4 regions of the Paenibacillus sp. FSL R10-2778 genome follow, and region 4 is predicted to be linked to each of the others. Evidence: predicted binding sites of a transcription regulator. Region 4 holds the regulator's gene; each other region holds the start of a gene.
The links. Region 4 encodes Rex, which represses fermentation and respiration genes when NADH is low (regulators of the CRP and FNR family bind a similar motif). Its sites were predicted from a motif close to TTGTGAAATATTTCACAA; they were not measured.

Region 1 (4,313 bases), 290 kb from region 4:
AATCCTGTACTGATCCTATTGCATACGTTTGTGTGGTCTTATTCATTGGTCTCTCCCCTTCTGTGTGCGTTATATCCGCTAGACTCTTGTTTCTTCAAAAAGCGCAGTACGAGTGCTGCTGTCATTGAGCATTTTTTTCCAAGGATCCGTAACCTGAGTCAGAGCAAAGTCAATCCGTGCGGCCAGCTCTTTGCGGTTATCTTCATTATTCAAAATGACCATTTGAATCTGCTCAAGTCCCATACGCTCAACCCACTCGGAGGTTCTCTCCAAATAATTGCCGGTCTCACGGTAATATTGCATCACAGCGGAGCACACTTCGATCAACTCTTCATCGGTCTTTATTTTGCAGAAGGAGTCAGCGATCCGTGGCTTGATCCCACCGTTACCACCGATAAACACTTCCCAACCGCCATCATTACCGACGATGCCAATATCCTTCGTACAGGATTCCGCACAGTTACGCGGGCAGCCGTTGACAGCTATTTTAAACTTGGCAGGAAAATCAAGACGTTCATACTTACGTTCTATGAGCGCGCCCATTCCCAGCGAATCCTGTGTGCCGAAACGGCAGAACTGTGAACCCACACAAGTCTTAACGGTACGTAGCGACTTAGCATAACCATAACCTGATGGCATATCGAGCTCTTCCCATACTTTCGGCAGATCCTCTTTTTTCACCCCGATTAGATCCAGGCGTTGCCCACCAGTCACCTTAACAACTTTCACATCATATTTAAGGGAGACATCAGCGATTTTCTTCAAATCCTCCGGTGTCGTTACCCCGCCGTACATGCGTGGAATAACGGTATAGGTTCCGTCTTTCTGAATATTGGCTCCCATACGTTCATTAACAAAGCGTGATTCCTTCTCGTCTTGATGTGTATCCGGATTTATCATCCCCAGATAATAGTTAATCGCCGGACGGCATTTAGAGCAGCCTTCCTCTTGTTTCCAACCCAGTACATGCATAACCTCTTTAGTAGTACTAAGACCTTTAGCTGTAATCTCAGCAACAATCTCATCCCGGCTAAGCGTTGTGCAACTACAAATTCCTTGCTTGGCAGACTGCTCAAAACTATCACCCAGGACAAATTGTAAAATTTGTTCTACAACCGGTTTACAACCTCCGCAAGAGCGCGTCGCTCCTGTACATGCTTTTATTTCGTCCACAGTAGTAAAACCATTTTCTATGACCGCATCCACAATCGCTTTTTTCGTAACCCCGTTACAGCCACAAACGATTTCTTCGTCCGCCATCGCTTCTACGGATGTGCTCTTTTTGGCTCCATTTCCGCAGCAGCCCGTACCCATAACCTCTGTATAAATTTCATCGGTCATTACAGCGCCTTGTTTTACTAACTTTTGCAGGTTAGCCGACTCTGTCACATCCCCGAACAGGACTGCACCAACAATGACATTGTCTTTGAGCAGAATTTTCTTATAGGTTCGCTTCCATTCATCTTTGCTTGAGATTACAGCATGTTCAGGAGAATCCATAAACTCACCTGCAGAAAATACATCCACTCCGGAAATTTTTAATTTGGTGGAGACAACAGAACCTTCATATGGGTTTGTATCGCTTCCGCAGAGATGTTTAGCTAGAACCATCCCCTGCTCGAATAGCGGAGCTACTAATCCGTAACAAACTCCGCGATGTTCGGCACATTCGCCAATGGAATATACATTTTGCATAGAGGTCTGCAGATAATCGTCCACTACAATCCCACGATTAACAGCAATTCCGCTTTCTTTTGCCACAGTTATATTCGGTTTGATGCCTACAGCCATAACTACAAAATCAGCCGCAAGTGAAGTGCCATCACTAAATTGTAATCCACTTACTCTCTGTTCCCCGGTCAATTCTACTGTTTGTTTGCCCATGGCAAATTTCACGCCTTGACGCTCTAGCTCAGCTTGCAACATAGAGGAGGCATTACGATCCAGCTGGCGCTCCATTAGATCTTCCATCAGATGCACTACAGTAACGTCCATGCCAAGGTTCACAAGACCCTTTGCCGCTTCCAAGCCAAGTAAACCCCCGCCGATTACCGCCGCTTTGTTGTATTGTTTAGCCGCAGCCAGCATTGCATCACAATCTGCAATATCCCGGAAACCCACAACGCCTTCCTTATCACAACCAGGTACAGGTAAAATAAATGAATTCGAACCCGTTGCAATAATCACTTTATCGTAAGAAACAGCCATACCGTTATCCGCAATTACTTGCTTAGAATGCTCGTCAATTCGTGTAACTGTTGTTGCTGTATGCAAGGTAATGTTGTTATCTTCATACCAATTCCAGTCGTTTAGGATGATATCGTTGATGGTTTTGCTGCCTTCGAGAACATAGGACAACATGATCCGATTATAATTGGGATGAGGTTCGCTTCCAAAGACCGTAATGTCATAAGCTCCACCTAGCTTCAATATTTGCTCTAGCGTACCTATGCCTGCCATACCGTTGCCGACTAATACTAATTTTTCTCTCTTCGCTGCCATGGTTAGGTGCCTCCTCATTCTTATCCGTTTGTTGAACTTTGCTTCAACTTCTCTTCTACATAATGGAATTATACATTTCAAAATTTAAGAGAGATTGTGATTACAGTCACATTAAATGTGAATGTTTTCACATAAAAATGAGACAACTTTATTAGGTTATAACTTCCAATTAAAAAAGCCAGATCACGGGTTCTGAGCAACCGTAGATCTGGCATTTATGTACTTTTTTTTAACGTATAGCCAATAAAATCTCCAATTCATCCTGCACTCTAAGCTTCATGTCCATTCCATTCTCAAGCAGCTGCTTCCCATTCACCTTCATCTTCCAAACTTCATTGCTAAGAGGAGTATAATCACCAATGGATAACACCTTTTTGTTGTCTTCGGTTAACTGCACCACACTGCTGTTCTTCAACAAACCTCTCACTGTTAAATCTTCAGTAAATCCCATAACATATGAATGATTCAAATTCACTTGCTCACTTCCACCATTCACGGTCAACAACACAATTTGAAGGGGTTCTTCTTGTTCCTTAGACATCGCCGTAATTACTAATTTTGATTCATGCCCGACTGTTCGACCCCAATCCTCAGGTCCAATGGTCCCCCCATCCATTTGCAGCTCCCAATTCATTCCTGGACCGAGTGAAATATTATTTACCGTTAGAATGCTTGTGTTATCCTCAGAAAAGGTGGCCTTCCCACTACCTTTCAGTAGGTCAAAGATCGTTATCCCTTTTCTGTAGCTCTCGCTAAGCTGCTTGTCCAAAGGGTTGGTAAGCAAGTCATTTCCCGCAACGATAAGCGAAAGCGTAGGCCCGTCTGATCCTGCTAAGCCATTATTCCCTTCATTATTAATGTCAGCAAGAGTGGAACACCCACCTATTATGAATACGATGACTAATCCTACTAACAACCTCCACATATATTTCGTGGGCATAGTGACACCGCCTTGTCCCGCCTAATGACCACACAGCGTCTCAGGCTTGTAGTAAGTTATGCATACTGTCTATTTAAGAATAACGTAAATAAGCTTTGTTCTCAAATATAAAAAAAGTCCCCTAAGGGACTCTATGAAACTCATTTTTTCTACTGGAATCTAGGGAACAATATATTATTCTCCAGATGAACATGTTCAAAAGTCATGCTCTCCAGCTCCTCTAGCCGGGCATAAGTCAAACGATAGGTTGTACAAGCATGAGCCGGTGGGGTGAAATCAGCTGTTATTTTGCGTATTTGTCTCAATATATCGCCTGCTGTGTCATGTTCACTCTCGAGTTCAATTAATGCCTCGCGAAGTATGGTCAGCCCTTCTTCACTTGGATTGGCATCATATGCTAATAATTTTGGAAACTCGTCTTCCTCTTCTTTAGCTGTATGCTGAAGAAGATCTTCCTTGAGTGCATTAAACAAACTATATACCTCTTCTAAATGAGGGGAATCTCCGCCATGAACCCGGTATACCTTAGTTACATTTTGGCTAATCAGGGGCAGCTCTTCCCGCAGGTAATGGTGATGTTTACTCACGATATGCTCGATTAACTCTGCAGAAGGTGCTGTATTCCATGCGAGTTCTTCTTGAGGTACCGGATATTCCTCGAACAGCTTGTTGAGATCACTAATGATCATCTCTTGATCTAGTCCACGCTCTACCGCTGCTTCAGTAAGAGGTTTGGCGCCTCCACAGCAGAAATCAATCCGTTTGGACTTGAAATAATCCGCAGCTTTTGGGAATTGCAGCACAATATCTTTTACCAGGGCATCTGGAGTAAATCCAGGTTGCACCGATTGCTTATGCTGTAAATCCGAAA
Region 2 (4,313 bases), 3.0 Mb from region 4:
GCGGTCTATCTGTCGTGTCCTATTTGCTGAAGCCTACCGCCCTTAAAAGCGGCTATTGCCTTGGGAGTCGTGTTACAGCACGGCTCTCTTTGCATTTTACGTCTTTTCTACCTTTAATATACCACAAATAATTTAATAACGTAATAATGTACGGTGTTACATTACATTTCCAATCTCCCAGAAAATCCATCCATCCTTGCGTACATCAGAACAATTTACTATCCATCTTTTTTAAAAACCGATTATTAGCGATTAAGCCTTTCACTCTCTTCGTTGTATTAGGCCCTTTCGGTGTGCTACCTCTTCTATTCAGCAAAATCCACCGTAGACATGCCCAAGCTTCAAAGATCTCAAGTTCTTCCTGATCCATATCATTTTCCAATAGATAAGCAGTTCGGAACACATCAGCATAACGCTCAGAGATATATATTTTCAGCAGAATAAGTGACCAGGCAAAATCATATCTAGAGTCTCCCAACTGGCCGTTCGTCCAATCGATTATGGTATATCGCTCTTTATCCTCCACTATATTTCCGATATGAAAATCCCCATGAATGATACAGTCTTGCTTCATTGGAGTTTGCTCAACAAGAGCAGTCAACACATTATAAATATCAGATTGTTCTTTGGCTTCAGGGAAAAAGTAGCCGATGAAATCGTATTTTGGCAGTTGTATATTTCCAATCTCTTCAACGCGAATCTTATGTATTTTTGCTAATAGGCTTGCGAGTTCCTTCATTTTCCTGGTATTCATTTTATGAATAGGGGTTCCGTCAAAACTTGTTAACAACACCTTATGTCCCTCCGGATTGATTCCCCAGCCCACTGGTTTAGAGACGGCTACTCCTCGTTCGGATAGAACATCCAATAAACGATATTGAAACTGGACATCCGGTCTGGATTCCTTATTCCATGTTTTCAGTACATAGCTCTCTTGATCAGAATTAATCTTCATGACCTCAGCTTCAAATCCTTGATCCATTGTATGCGCAGTTAAGCTGTCTTCCTGATTTAATAAGTCGTTCATGATTTCGTTGTGCTCTAGCCAATTTATGATAGATATAGGAGTTTTCAAAAATGGGTTCTTCCTTTCGGAGTCAGCTACAACAGATTAACGCAACTCAAAATTACAAATAACATAAAATAGATTGTTCTATCCAGTACATAAATACAGTATCCGGGCTTTTCTTTTCAAACTTTTTCATTTTTAAATACATGTCCATTCCATCAGAAACATCATGCCATAAATCCGTAAATACAAAATCATATTTTTCCTTAGACATATGTTGTTCTGCATATTCGAAAGCATCTGCTTGGATAAGCCTGATCTTGTGAGCATTACTGAATTGTGGCAGTACATATTTATTAAATAAATCAATGACATCTTGATTTTTTTCAACAACCGTTATGCTTTCAACATTAACTTTTTCAGAAACCATATAAGCATAATAGCCAAGTCCAAGCCCAAACGTAAGAACATTCCCAAACGCTTTATCAACAGCTTCTTTCATTGTTTCTATTTCATTTGGTGTGATCGTCATCCAGATTCTGTCATTCTCCAAGACAGCCGGGAACATGAATTCAGTTTGAAAAAAACCAACCTGAGGAATTTGTCTTCCCTCTTCTGTCCGGATGATATCATTGCAAACAAAACCTTCAAAGGGTTTATATTTTTCATATTTTAATTCACTATTATTAATCTTTATAGTTGGTATCTTGATATTTTTATAATATGGATTGTCATAATATTCATTTGCATCAAGCTTATGAAGCATATTGCTAAAATATTGGTTGAACAATTCCTTATCATCAACATTATCAACCGTATCCATCCCAAAAGCAGCAGCCAGCATTAAACCAAAAGCGTATTCATAAGATACACCACAGTTTACGATTTCTTCAATTTCTTCTTTGTTAATAAAGTCGGGGGTATTATTCAAATAGCGGCTAAGTAAAGCAAACACTTTATAGTTATCTTCTTTTACTTTTTCTTTTATTACGTTATTAAATTCCATATTCTCACCTATTAATTAGAATTTGTTCCTATGTCTCATGTTAGTCTTTCCGGATTGACTAGTAGGCAATACTCTCATTTTACCATTTAAAAATCCAGAAAAACAAAAACCGCTTTACTAATCCGTGACAGTTACCACTTCTACAGTGAGAAAATCTCACGCCAAATCTTCTAGTTATATGGTTTATGGTCCATTTTCCGCCTAATCCGCTCAATATTTCGTTACCCTATGTTAGAATAGACGACTTGTATAATTTGTGAAAACTTTCACTAATAGTCATGATTGATGGTATACTTAATAAGAAGATGAACTAAAGAGAATAACGATGGAAACTGTGGACGTAACCGTAGAAGATTTGAAGTTAGGAGAATAACAGCGACGCGCGCGCTTCTCCACTTCCAACTCCCTCTGATACTTCCTTTCTTTTTTGTCGGGTTCTTTTGGTACATCTTAATAGAGAAATATAAAAGTGGAGGGTTAACAATGAAAAAGAAAGCAGCTGGTGCTCTGAGTCTCGTCCTCTCTGTCATGCTCGTTATCGCAGGTTGCGGTAATGGAAACGACAAGGTGAACGAGAGCAAGAGTAATAACAACGAGAAAAAAGAAGTTGAAGCCGTCTCCGGGGCATCTGAAGCAAGCTACACACCATTCGATCAATTAAAAGATAAATATGATATCATCATTGTCGGTGCGGGTGGTGCGGGAATGTCCGCGGCGCTTGAGGCCAAAGAGAAAGGCATGAACCCTGTTATTTTGGAAAAAATGCCGGTTGCCGGCGGGAACACAACCAAATCCTCTTCGGGGATGAACGCTTCTGAAACGAAATTCCAAAAAGAACAAAACATTGAAGACAGCAATGATTTATTTTATGAAGAGTCATTAAAAGGTGGCCATGACACTAACGACAAAGAAATGCTTCGTTTCTTCGTTGATAATTCCGCGAGTGCGATCGATTGGCTGGATTCCATCGGAATCCGCTTGAACAATATCACCATTACAGGCGGCATGAACGAAAAACGTACACACCGTCCTGAAGATGGCTCTGCTGTGGGTCAATACCTTGTCAAAGGTTTAGTAAAAAACGTACAAGAGAAAGAAATCCCACTTTTCGTGAATGCTGATGTCAAAGAAATCACTGAAAAAGATGGCAAAGTAAATGGCGTCAAGGTCCTCTTTAACCAAACAGAGGAAAAAACAATTACGGCAGATGCTGTCGTTGTAACCACTGGCGGATTCGGTGCCAATATGGATTTGATCTCCGAAGTAAGACCTGACTTGGAAGGCTACGTTACTACTAACCAAATCGGCAGTACCGGAGACGGCATCAAGATGATTGAGAAACTCGGCGGCACAACCGTCGATATGGATCAAATCCAAGTTCACCCGACTGTGCAGCAAGAAAAATCCTACCTCATCGGCGAAGCTGTTCGTGGGGAAGGCGCTATCCTTGTTTCCAGTGAAGGTACACGGTTCACCAATGAATTGGACACCCGTGATAAAGTAACAGCTTCCATCAATACACTACCTGAAAAAGCAGCTACGCTGGTCTTTGATTCCGGTGTTAAATCCCGTGTGAAGGCTGTTGAACAATATGACAAAATGGGCTTCGTGATTCAGGCGGATTCCATCGAAGCTTTGGCCAAAGAAATCGGTGTTCCAGAGGATAAGCTGGCAACAACGCTTGATACTTGGAACAGCGCCGTTAAGAATAAAAAGGATGCCGAATTTGGCAGAACTACAGGAATGGACAATGACCTGTCCACTGGTCCTTTCTACGCTATTAAAATTGCTCCTGGGATTCACTACACCATGGGTGGCGTGAAGATCAATACGAACACAGAGGTTCTAAATAAAGATGGTGAAGCTATCCCTGGTCTGTTTGCGGCAGGCGAAGTTACAGGCGGCTTACACGGACAAAACCGGATTGGCGGCAACTCTGTTGCAGAAATCATTATTTTTGGTCGTCAAGCTGGGATCAAATCTGCTGAATTCATAAAAGCAAAATAAGTAGATAACAGATACTATAGGCCTCACAGCAAAAAGCTCAAGCATCGGCAAGTTAGCCGCTGGCTTGAGCTTTTTTAATGGGATTAATCGCCAATAGTTCGGATAATAGTATCAAACGGATCTAATTCCAGGGTTTGTTGTCCATATTCCGTATCGATCGTAGTTTTTTGAAGCTGGTCGCTATTGTTAATCACGACGAGTATTTTACTTTCTGGATAATAAGCACACTCTGTATATAAATTATCCGTAATGTACTTTGTTTCCTTTAACTCATTCCCGGCATAACGAATC
Region 3 (4,313 bases), 2.2 Mb from region 4:
GGAATATAGAATCCACTAAACAGCGTTGCATACCACTCCGGGAAAGCCGCAAACATTGCACCCGCAGCTGTGATAAGCCATACCTCATTCCCATCCCAGAAGGGTCCGATCGAGTTAATCAGAACACGGCGCTCTGTATCATTTTTAGCGAGAATTTGTGTTTCCATCCCTACGCCGAAATCGAAACCCTCCAGGAAGAAGAACCCTATAAACAGAACTGCAATCAGCACAAACCACAATTCATTAAGAGATATCATGGGAACCCTCCTCGTTATATGGATCATTCGAATCGCCGTGATCGTTATCCATCGCATAAGGACCTTTTTTAATCACTTTAATAAACAATCCGACCAACACTAATCCTAGAATTAAATAAATCGTTGTAAAAGAAATCACGGAGAACAGAACTTGACCACTTGTAATATTAGGCGACACACTGTCTTCCGTTGTCATCAGTCCGAATACCGTCCATGGCTGACGCCCGAATTCGGTCATAACCCAACCGGCTGTATTCGCAATCGGAGGAAGCAACAAGCCCCATAACATAAACCGCATAAACCAAGTGTTCGGACGGTCCATTTTTTTGCGCCACATTAAGTACATAGCGTACATTCCCAATACAATCATTAACGTTCCTGCTAGAACCATGATCCGGAAACTCCAGAATGTCGTACGTACAGGTGGAATATAGTCACCGGGGCCATAGGTTTGCTCATACTCCGCTTGCAGCTCAAGCATACCTTTAACTTCACCGGAAAATTTACTGTATGAAAGGAAACTCAGCATATAAGGAATTTGAAATTCTCCACTACTAATTTGATTCTTTGGATCAATGTTTGCCCATACGGTCCAAGGTGCCGGGTCACCACTCTTACCCCACAGTCCTTCGGAAGCTGCCATTTTCATTGGTTGAGTTTCAACCAAATATTGCGCTTGGGCGTGACCAGCAACAGCTACACCAATAGAAGAAATAATCCCTACGATGGCTGCAATCTGAAAAGACTTCTTAAAGAAAGAAACCTCTTGTTTCTTCAATATTTTATAAGCACTAATACCAGTTACAAGAAAAGCACCTGTTGCATAAGCAGCCAGTACTGTATGTGGGAATTCAACCAGCAATTGTCCGTTCGTAATAAGCGCGAAGAAATCATTCATTTCTGCACGTCCATTATTTATCTCAAAACCCACAGGATGCTGCATAAAAGAGTTAGCCGCTAGAATCCAGAATGCAGATAACATCGTACCGAATGCTACCAGCCAGATGGACAGTAAATGTACTCGCTTGGACACCTTATCCCAGCCGAATATCCATATCCCAATAAAAGTAGACTCCAGAAAAAAGGCTGCCAATGCCTCAACTGCAAGCGGAGCCCCGAATACATCACCAACAAAACGTGAATAATCGGACCAGTTCATCCCGAACTGAAATTCCTGCAAGATTCCTGTAACTACCCCTACTGCAAAATTGATGAGGAATAGCTTTCCCCAGAACTGCGCCATTTTTTTGTACTCTTCATTACCTTTTCTAACGTACATTGTCTCCATGATTGCAATCAAGAGCGCTAGTCCGATTGATACCGGTACAAAGAAATAGTGGAATATTGTCGTCGACGCAAATTGTACACGCGACAGCATTACTGTATCCATATTTGTCCCTTCCTTCTCCCCTTTTCGTTAATTATATTCTGTCAAAAATTTAAACTTCTTTTTGTGATAAATGTCACATAAAGATAGTCATTTAACGGTGAAATTCAAATGATTTGTGACAAAGATCACAATTTAGCATAAAGAAAGCAAAAAAAATAAGACGGTTTACCCGTCTTGAGTGGTTCGTCGTTCTATTAAATGCTTGACTCATTTAGGTATTGGTTAGATGGAAATACCCTTCTTCAGCGATTTGAGATCGCCATTCGAATTAAGCAATTGGGGTAGCATCTTCGTGCTGCGAACCATTGGAGAGTCACATAGACGGCAAGAAGGCGCATGTTCAAATGCGAAATTATCCCTCATCCATCCGTTGCATCCCTCATTGGTACATGCCCAAATTGCGGTATTTTCTTCCGGTATTTCTTCCAAAGGTTTCTTCCGGTAGTTCATTGCCGTTCCTCCCATCCTGTAAGTCAATAGTGAGTAACTAGATATAAAAAGACCGTCCCAACTTTCACAAGCTGGGACGGTTTCTTCTATTATTACAGTTTTACAACGTTTTCGGCTTGTGGTCCACGGTTGCCTTGAACAACGTTGAATTCAACGCGTTGGCCTTCGTCCAAAGTTTTGAAGCCGTCGCCAGTGATTGCGCTGAAGTGAACGAATACGTCGCTTCCGCCTTCAACTTCGATAAATCCGAATCCTTTTTCTGCGTTGAACCATTTAACTGTACCTGTTTGCATGTGTGTTACCTCCACAAATTTAAATTAATATGTTCTTTTTATCTTCAAACAAAGAAAAAATTCACACATTGAAAAAGGTTGTATTACCAAATATGACAGCCCTTTTCAATGCGAGAATTAGGGACTAAATGTATGATTGATATCATATTACCACACCTGATTAGCAAAGGCAAGCAAGCATCCGAATATATCCGTTTTTGCCCTAATAAGTATTACCTTCCAATGTAAGGGCTGCCACTTAGTGTTTATTCCCTAAATAGATCCTTTATTTGGCATAATTATCATGGTTTTAGAAAAATAGCTTTTCCAAAAACGTTACTTTTATCCGCTTTTTCAAGAAGGTACCCCCTCGGAATCGAAGGGGTAGTCCGCTCTACTTGTCGTAACTGCTATATCATTATATACCGACTTCCAGCATATTATTCCTGTGGTTTTTCAAGAAGTTTAACTGTTGCCTGTTTGGCCTCGCCGTTTCGATAGTAAGTAATTTTCAGATCATCACCGATCTTCGTATGATTATATAAGTACTTGCGAAGAGAAAGGGTAGATATGATTGATTGATCATTAAATTTGGTAATGACATCATTGAATTGCAGTCCAGCTTCCTTCGCAGGGCCAACGGCTTCTAGAACAACTACTCCATCCTTAACACTGTTCGGCAGGTTCAATTCATTGCGTTGATCTTCTGCTAGTGGAACGTACGGATTGTTCAAGTCAACTGAATATACACCCAAGTACGAACGGGCAATATGTCCTTTTTCAGCCAGCTCATTAGCGATATCTATCACATGATTCGCAGGAATTGCAAAACCCAGACCCTCTACACCCGTATCTGAAATCTTCATTGTGTTAATTCCAATGACCTTGCCATCCAGATCCACTAATGCGCCGCCACTGTTTCCTTCATTAATCGCCGCATCGGTCTGTATCACTTCTTGTTCCCAGTCATATACTCCATCCTGATTAAGGGATACGGGAACCATCCGTTCAGTATAGCTAACAATCCCCGAGGTCAATGTATCACCAAGTCCTAGCGGATTACCGATAGCAATGACCGTTTCACCTAGACGAAGCTTAGAGGAATCACCGAGCTGCGCGATGGTATCGATTCCTTTGGCATCAATAGAGAGTACCGCAATGTCGCTTACTTTATCCGTTCCAACGAGTGTTGCCTTACGAGTCTCTCCGTTCACTGTAACTACTTCGAGATTACCGGAGTCTTCGATGACATGATTATTGGTAATGATAAATGCTTTATTCCCTGTCTTTTTATAGATCACTCCTGAGCCTAGTGCAGACTCATCCAGAATGTTTAATTCTTCATTATCTTCTTTATGATTGATAATACTTACTACTGCAGGGCGAACCGTGGCAGCAGCTTGAATAATCCGGTCAAATGGATCACTACTGCTTGGGGCAACATTTCCAGTTGCTACAACCGGCTTCTGAGCAGTCTCATGACTCATCTGGCCTGTAAACATACTGAATAACAAAACTGCCACCACAGCGCTGACTAAGGAGCAAACGGCGGATATTTGCCAGGTAGATAAACCCTTACGCGATCTGCGTACAGAATGTCTACGATTAGCAAACGATCCCTTTGATGCTTCATCCCCTCTGGACCGCGAAACTTTAGTTGAATAGAAATCATCATCAAACAATCCCACCGAAAATCTCCCCCTTCTATTGCCAAGCGTTCACTGTTGGTAAGACCTGAACCTATAGCAACCACGTCCGAACCAAACCTCTGTAACCATTAGACTCCAAATATCACTAAAAAGTTTCACTTTATCCATTAACCCCACAAGAGTTTCGGTCAATCGTTAGATTATGATAATCTTTTAATATATCTTCTCTATTAGGAATATTTTGCAACTTAAAAGACTACAATAAAATAGAAGTGTCCCTAAAATTTTAGCATTG
Region 4 (4,313 bases):
TCGACTTCCATTTTTTACAAAATGCTTTAGATCGTTGTGGTTATTTGCCATTTCAAGGGCGGATTTTGGATACGATTGATTTTCTGAAAATTTGCTTTCCTTCGCTCACATCTTATCAACTAAGCTCTGTCAGTGCTCATTTTGGAGTGACACATGATCATCCGCATCAGGCAGATAGTGATGCACTTGCGACTGCTTTAGTGCTGTTGAAATGTCTTGAGGAGCTCTACGAGCTGCCGCTGCTTACGATCCAGAGACTCTGTGAGCTGTTTACCGAAGAGGATAGTGATCTGGGCTGGTACTTTGATGGTCTGCTGCGAGAGCGGGAAGCGGAGACGCTACAGCCCGAAGGTGATCTGACTTTCTATCGTCAATTAGCGCTTGCAGTAGGAGATTGGACGGAGTTAGCGCCACCTAGAGATGAGCATGCTGAGAATCCGCTAGCGAATTTATCTTTTACTGATTATATGGACGAAGTAACCAAACGACTTAAAGACACATTACCGCAGTATGAAAGCCGGGAAGCTCAGGATATTATGATCAATGAGGTGATGACGGCACTTGCCGAAGACAAACACCTACTGATCGAAGCGGGCACAGGAACCGGTAAATCGCTCGGTTATTTGTTGCCTGCCATTTATCAAAGCGTTCGCACCAATGAAAAAGTCATGGTCAGCACTCATACCATTAATCTGCAGGACCAATTGCGCGAGCGGGATATCCCTTTGTTAACGCAGGTAGTTCCTTTTCCGTTTAAAGCTGCTATTTTTAAGGGAAGAGGGCATTATTTGTGTCTGCGTAAGTTTGAGCATAAAATTAATAAAAAGGACTTTATAAGCCCAAGGGAAGATGCGCTTACTGCCGCTCAGATGATTGTATGGCTCACTCAAAGTGAATCAGGGGATGATGAAGAGCTGAATTTAAGCGGCCGGGGCGGTGATTTCTGGGAGACGGTGGCAAGCGATACCGATTCCTGTCTGGGCCGTTCTTGTCCTTGGTTCCGCAAATGTTATTATCATAGGGCCAAGCATGAAGCTGGGATTGCTGACGTGGTTATTACGAACCACTCCAAGCTATTCGCAGATGTTAAGGCTGGGCACCAGCTGCTTCCGGCTTACGAGCATCTTGTCATTGATGAAGCACATCATTTAGAAGATGTGGCTGGTAAACATCTTGGCATGCATATGAAGCATTTCACTGTGGCACACACATTATCGCGGCTGTATAAAGATAGCCGAAACGGACAGCTTCCTGCTCTGCGCCAGATATTACAGTCGTCAGGCAGTGAAGAGGCTTCAGAATGGAGCGGAGTCATCGATCGGATCTACCCGGATCTGCTTACCGTCAAAGAAACCTGGGATGCACTCAGCGACAAGCTGTTCAGCCTTTTGCCGGAACGCAGTGATGCAGGGGCAGGGGAAGCGGGACAACTGGTTATGCGTTTGATTCCCGCCCGTAAGCCGAAGGATTGGGATGAATTGGTTGCACTAGAGAACACTATGAATCTGACGTTAAGCGACATCATCCGTAAGGGTGATAAAATGCTTAACGAGATGCGCGACCAGGAAAGCCAATCCTCAGCAGACAGTCTTGTTACTGATATTAGCGGTTTATTTAAGGATTTGGCTTCCATCCGTGAGCAAGTAAGATTCTTTATGGGGCTGAATGACGATAATGTAGTATATTGGCTGGAGGCAAATGGGAATTACCGCAGCAAATCACTGCAGATGTATGCTGTCCCTGTGGATGTTAGCAGCCAGCTTAAAGAGTTGTTCTTCGATAAGAAAAAAAGCATCGTGCTTACCTCGGCGACGCTGTCTGTAGATAAATCTTTTCAATTTATGATTGATAATCTCGGACTTAACGAAGCTGCGGAAGAAGGACGTCTAATGACCTCACTTCTTCCTTCTCCCTTTAAGTATCGCGAGCAGGCACTGTTAGTTATACCGCGTGATTTTCCTAGTGTGAAGGGCAGTGTGGGCGATGCTCGATTTGTCGATACACTCGTACAGTCATTATCGGAAGCTGCTAAAACAACACGTGGGCGGATGCTGGTTCTGTTTACTTCTTATAAAATGCTGCGTCAGGTATATGATCCGCTTAAAGAGGCTTTAGCCTCACAAGAGATTACGGTGCTTGGTCAAGGCGTGGAAGGTGGCAGCCGGAGCAAGCTGATCCGCCGCTTTCAGGACAGTGCAGCATCCGTATTGCTGGGGACGAGCAGCTTCTGGGAAGGTGTAGATATTCCAGGTGAAGCACTGACTTGCCTGGCCATCGTGAGACTTCCGTTTCAACCGCCGAATCACCCGTTGGCGGAAGCGAAGTCGGAGTTATTACAGGCCCAGAAGAAGAATCCGTTCATGAAATTATCTGTTCCTCAAGCGGTTATTCGTTTTAAGCAGGGATTCGGAAGACTGGTTCGCACGGCGCAGGATCGCGGAATAGTTATTGTTTATGATACAAGGGTTATTGAATCTCATTACGGGAAGTATTTCCTTTATTCATTGCCTGGTCCCAAAATGGAGCATATGCTTACTGATCAAATGGTCCCTCGCATAGCGGAATGGCTAGAGGATGGCGGCGCTTCTTAAAACGCTCGTCTTCAGTTTAGCTCCTCCTTATCCTTAAGGGCGGTGTGTTACAGTACCGTCCTTAATAAGGAGAGGTAGACGTTTGAATATGGATTTTCACAAGAACATTACTATTTTTAGGAGGAAAAATATGAAATCGGATAAAATATCAGAAGCCGTTGTTCGCAGACTGCCTGTGTACTTGCGTTTTTTGAATGATCTCCAGAATCGCGAAATATTAACAGTTTCCTCTCAGGAACTTGGACAAAAGCTTGATCTTAATCCCGCACAGATTCGTAAGGATTTAGCATATTTTGGTGACTTCGGCAGAAAAGGTATCGGCTATGATGTAACGTATCTTATTGAGAAAATCCGTCATATCCTGAAGCTGGATCAACAGCTTAATGTAGCTTTAGTTGGAGCAGGTAATCTCGGACATGCCTTGTCTAATTACAATGCATATCTTAAAGATACTATGAAAATCACGGCTATATTTGATTCGTACGCTCCTAAGGTTGGACGTAAGATCAACTCCCTTACTGTGCAACCGATGGATGAACTAGGCAGCACGATTCGTGAGCAAGGTATTCGCATTGCCATTATTACCGTACCTGATTCAGAAGCTCAAAATGTAGCAGATATTCTCATTTCTTCTGGGATTGAAGCGATTTTGAACTTTGCCCCTGTGATTCTGAAGACACCACCGAATATCCGGGTGCATGCAGCTGATTTTACAACTGATCTGCAAAGTCTTGCTTATTACTTGCGGGATGGAAAGGAAGAAAGCGAACATGAACAACAATAAAACGATAATTAAGGGCGGGTATTTTCTGACTCCGGGAACGGATGAGCCGGTTCTGAGTGGATATATGACTATTGAAGATGATTTAATCACTTACATAGGAAAAGAAGAGCCTCAGATGGAAGCTGGAGTGCAAGTGGTTGATGGCAGCCGTCTGCTGTTCATGCCTGGACTTGTAAACACACATGGTCATGCGGCGATGTCTTTGCTGCGTGGATATGGAGATGATTTAGCGCTACAAGTGTGGCTTCAGGAGAAGATGTGGCCAATGGAGGAAAAGTTCACCGGTGATGATGTATACTGGGGAACCTCCTTATCTGTATTGGAAATGCTGAAGGGTGGAACTACGACCTTCCTCGATATGTATGATCATATGGACCGAGTAGCCGAGGTAGCTGAGTTATCAGGTATCCGTTCCGTATTGATGCGTGGTGTGATCGGGTTATGTCCAGAGGATGTACAGAATCACAAGCTTGCGGAAGCGATTTCTTTTGCCCGTAACTGGCATGGAAAGGCTGAAGGCAGAATTACTACTATGATCTCGCCGCACGCCCCTTATACTTGCCCTCCGGACTTCCTGGTTAAGTTCGTGCAGGCAGCGCATGATCTGGATTTACCGATGCATACGCATATGTCCGAAACGAAACGTGAAGTGGAACAAAATGTGGCGGATTACGGGTTGCGTCCTGTAGCTCACTTAGAGAAGCTTGGCATGTTCACACGTCCCTCGATAGTTGCACATGGTGTTCATTTAAATGATGAAGAGATTGAGATCTTGGCTCGCCATAATGTGGGTGTATCTCATAATCCGGGCAGTAATTTGAAGTTGGCTAGCGGAGTGGCTCGGGTTACTGATCTTCTAAAAGCTGGTGTGAAGGTGTCTCTTGGCACGGATGGCGCGGCAAGCAACAATAACTTGGATATGTTTGAAGAGATGCGGC

Region 1: the regulator Rex is predicted to act here: its motif matches at 2,618-2,635, upstream of nirB (nitrite reductase large subunit NirB).
Region 2: the regulator Rex is predicted to act here: its motif matches at 2,270-2,287, upstream of NST40_RS03685 (flavocytochrome c).
Region 3: the regulator Rex is predicted to act here: its motif matches at 1,709-1,726, upstream of NST40_RS30825 (cytochrome ubiquinol oxidase subunit I).

The regions. Positions count from the first base shown of each region.
Region 1 is NZ_CP151956.1:5,018,172-5,022,484, forward strand. It holds gene nirD (nitrite reductase small subunit NirD) at 1-46, opposite strand, end outside; gene nirB (nitrite reductase large subunit NirB) at 79-2,502, opposite strand; gene NST40_RS22665 (hypothetical protein) at 2,732-3,442, opposite strand; gene ric (iron-sulfur cluster repair di-iron protein) at 3,592-4,287, opposite strand.
Region 2 is NZ_CP151956.1:832,190-836,502, reverse strand. It holds gene NST40_RS03695 (aminoglycoside phosphotransferase family protein) at 206-1,027, opposite strand; gene NST40_RS03690 (hypothetical protein) at 1,128-2,015, opposite strand; gene NST40_RS03685 (flavocytochrome c) at 2,499-4,022, shown strand; gene gnpA (1,3-beta-galactosyl-N-acetylhexosamine phosphorylase) at 4,106-4,313, opposite strand, start outside.
Region 3 is NZ_CP151956.1:6,891,829-6,896,141, forward strand. It holds gene cydB (cytochrome d ubiquinol oxidase subunit II) at 1-257, opposite strand, end outside; gene NST40_RS30825 (cytochrome ubiquinol oxidase subunit I) at 244-1,647, opposite strand; gene NST40_RS30830 (cold-shock protein) at 1,870-2,097, opposite strand; gene NST40_RS30835 (cold-shock protein) at 2,190-2,390, opposite strand; gene NST40_RS30840 (trypsin-like peptidase domain-containing protein) at 2,810-4,057, opposite strand.
Region 4 is NZ_CP151956.1:4,723,238-4,727,550, reverse strand. It holds gene dinG (ATP-dependent DNA helicase DinG) at 1-2,591, shown strand, start outside; gene NST40_RS21320 (redox-sensing transcriptional repressor Rex) at 2,722-3,375, shown strand; gene NST40_RS21315 (amidohydrolase) at 3,362-4,313, shown strand, end outside.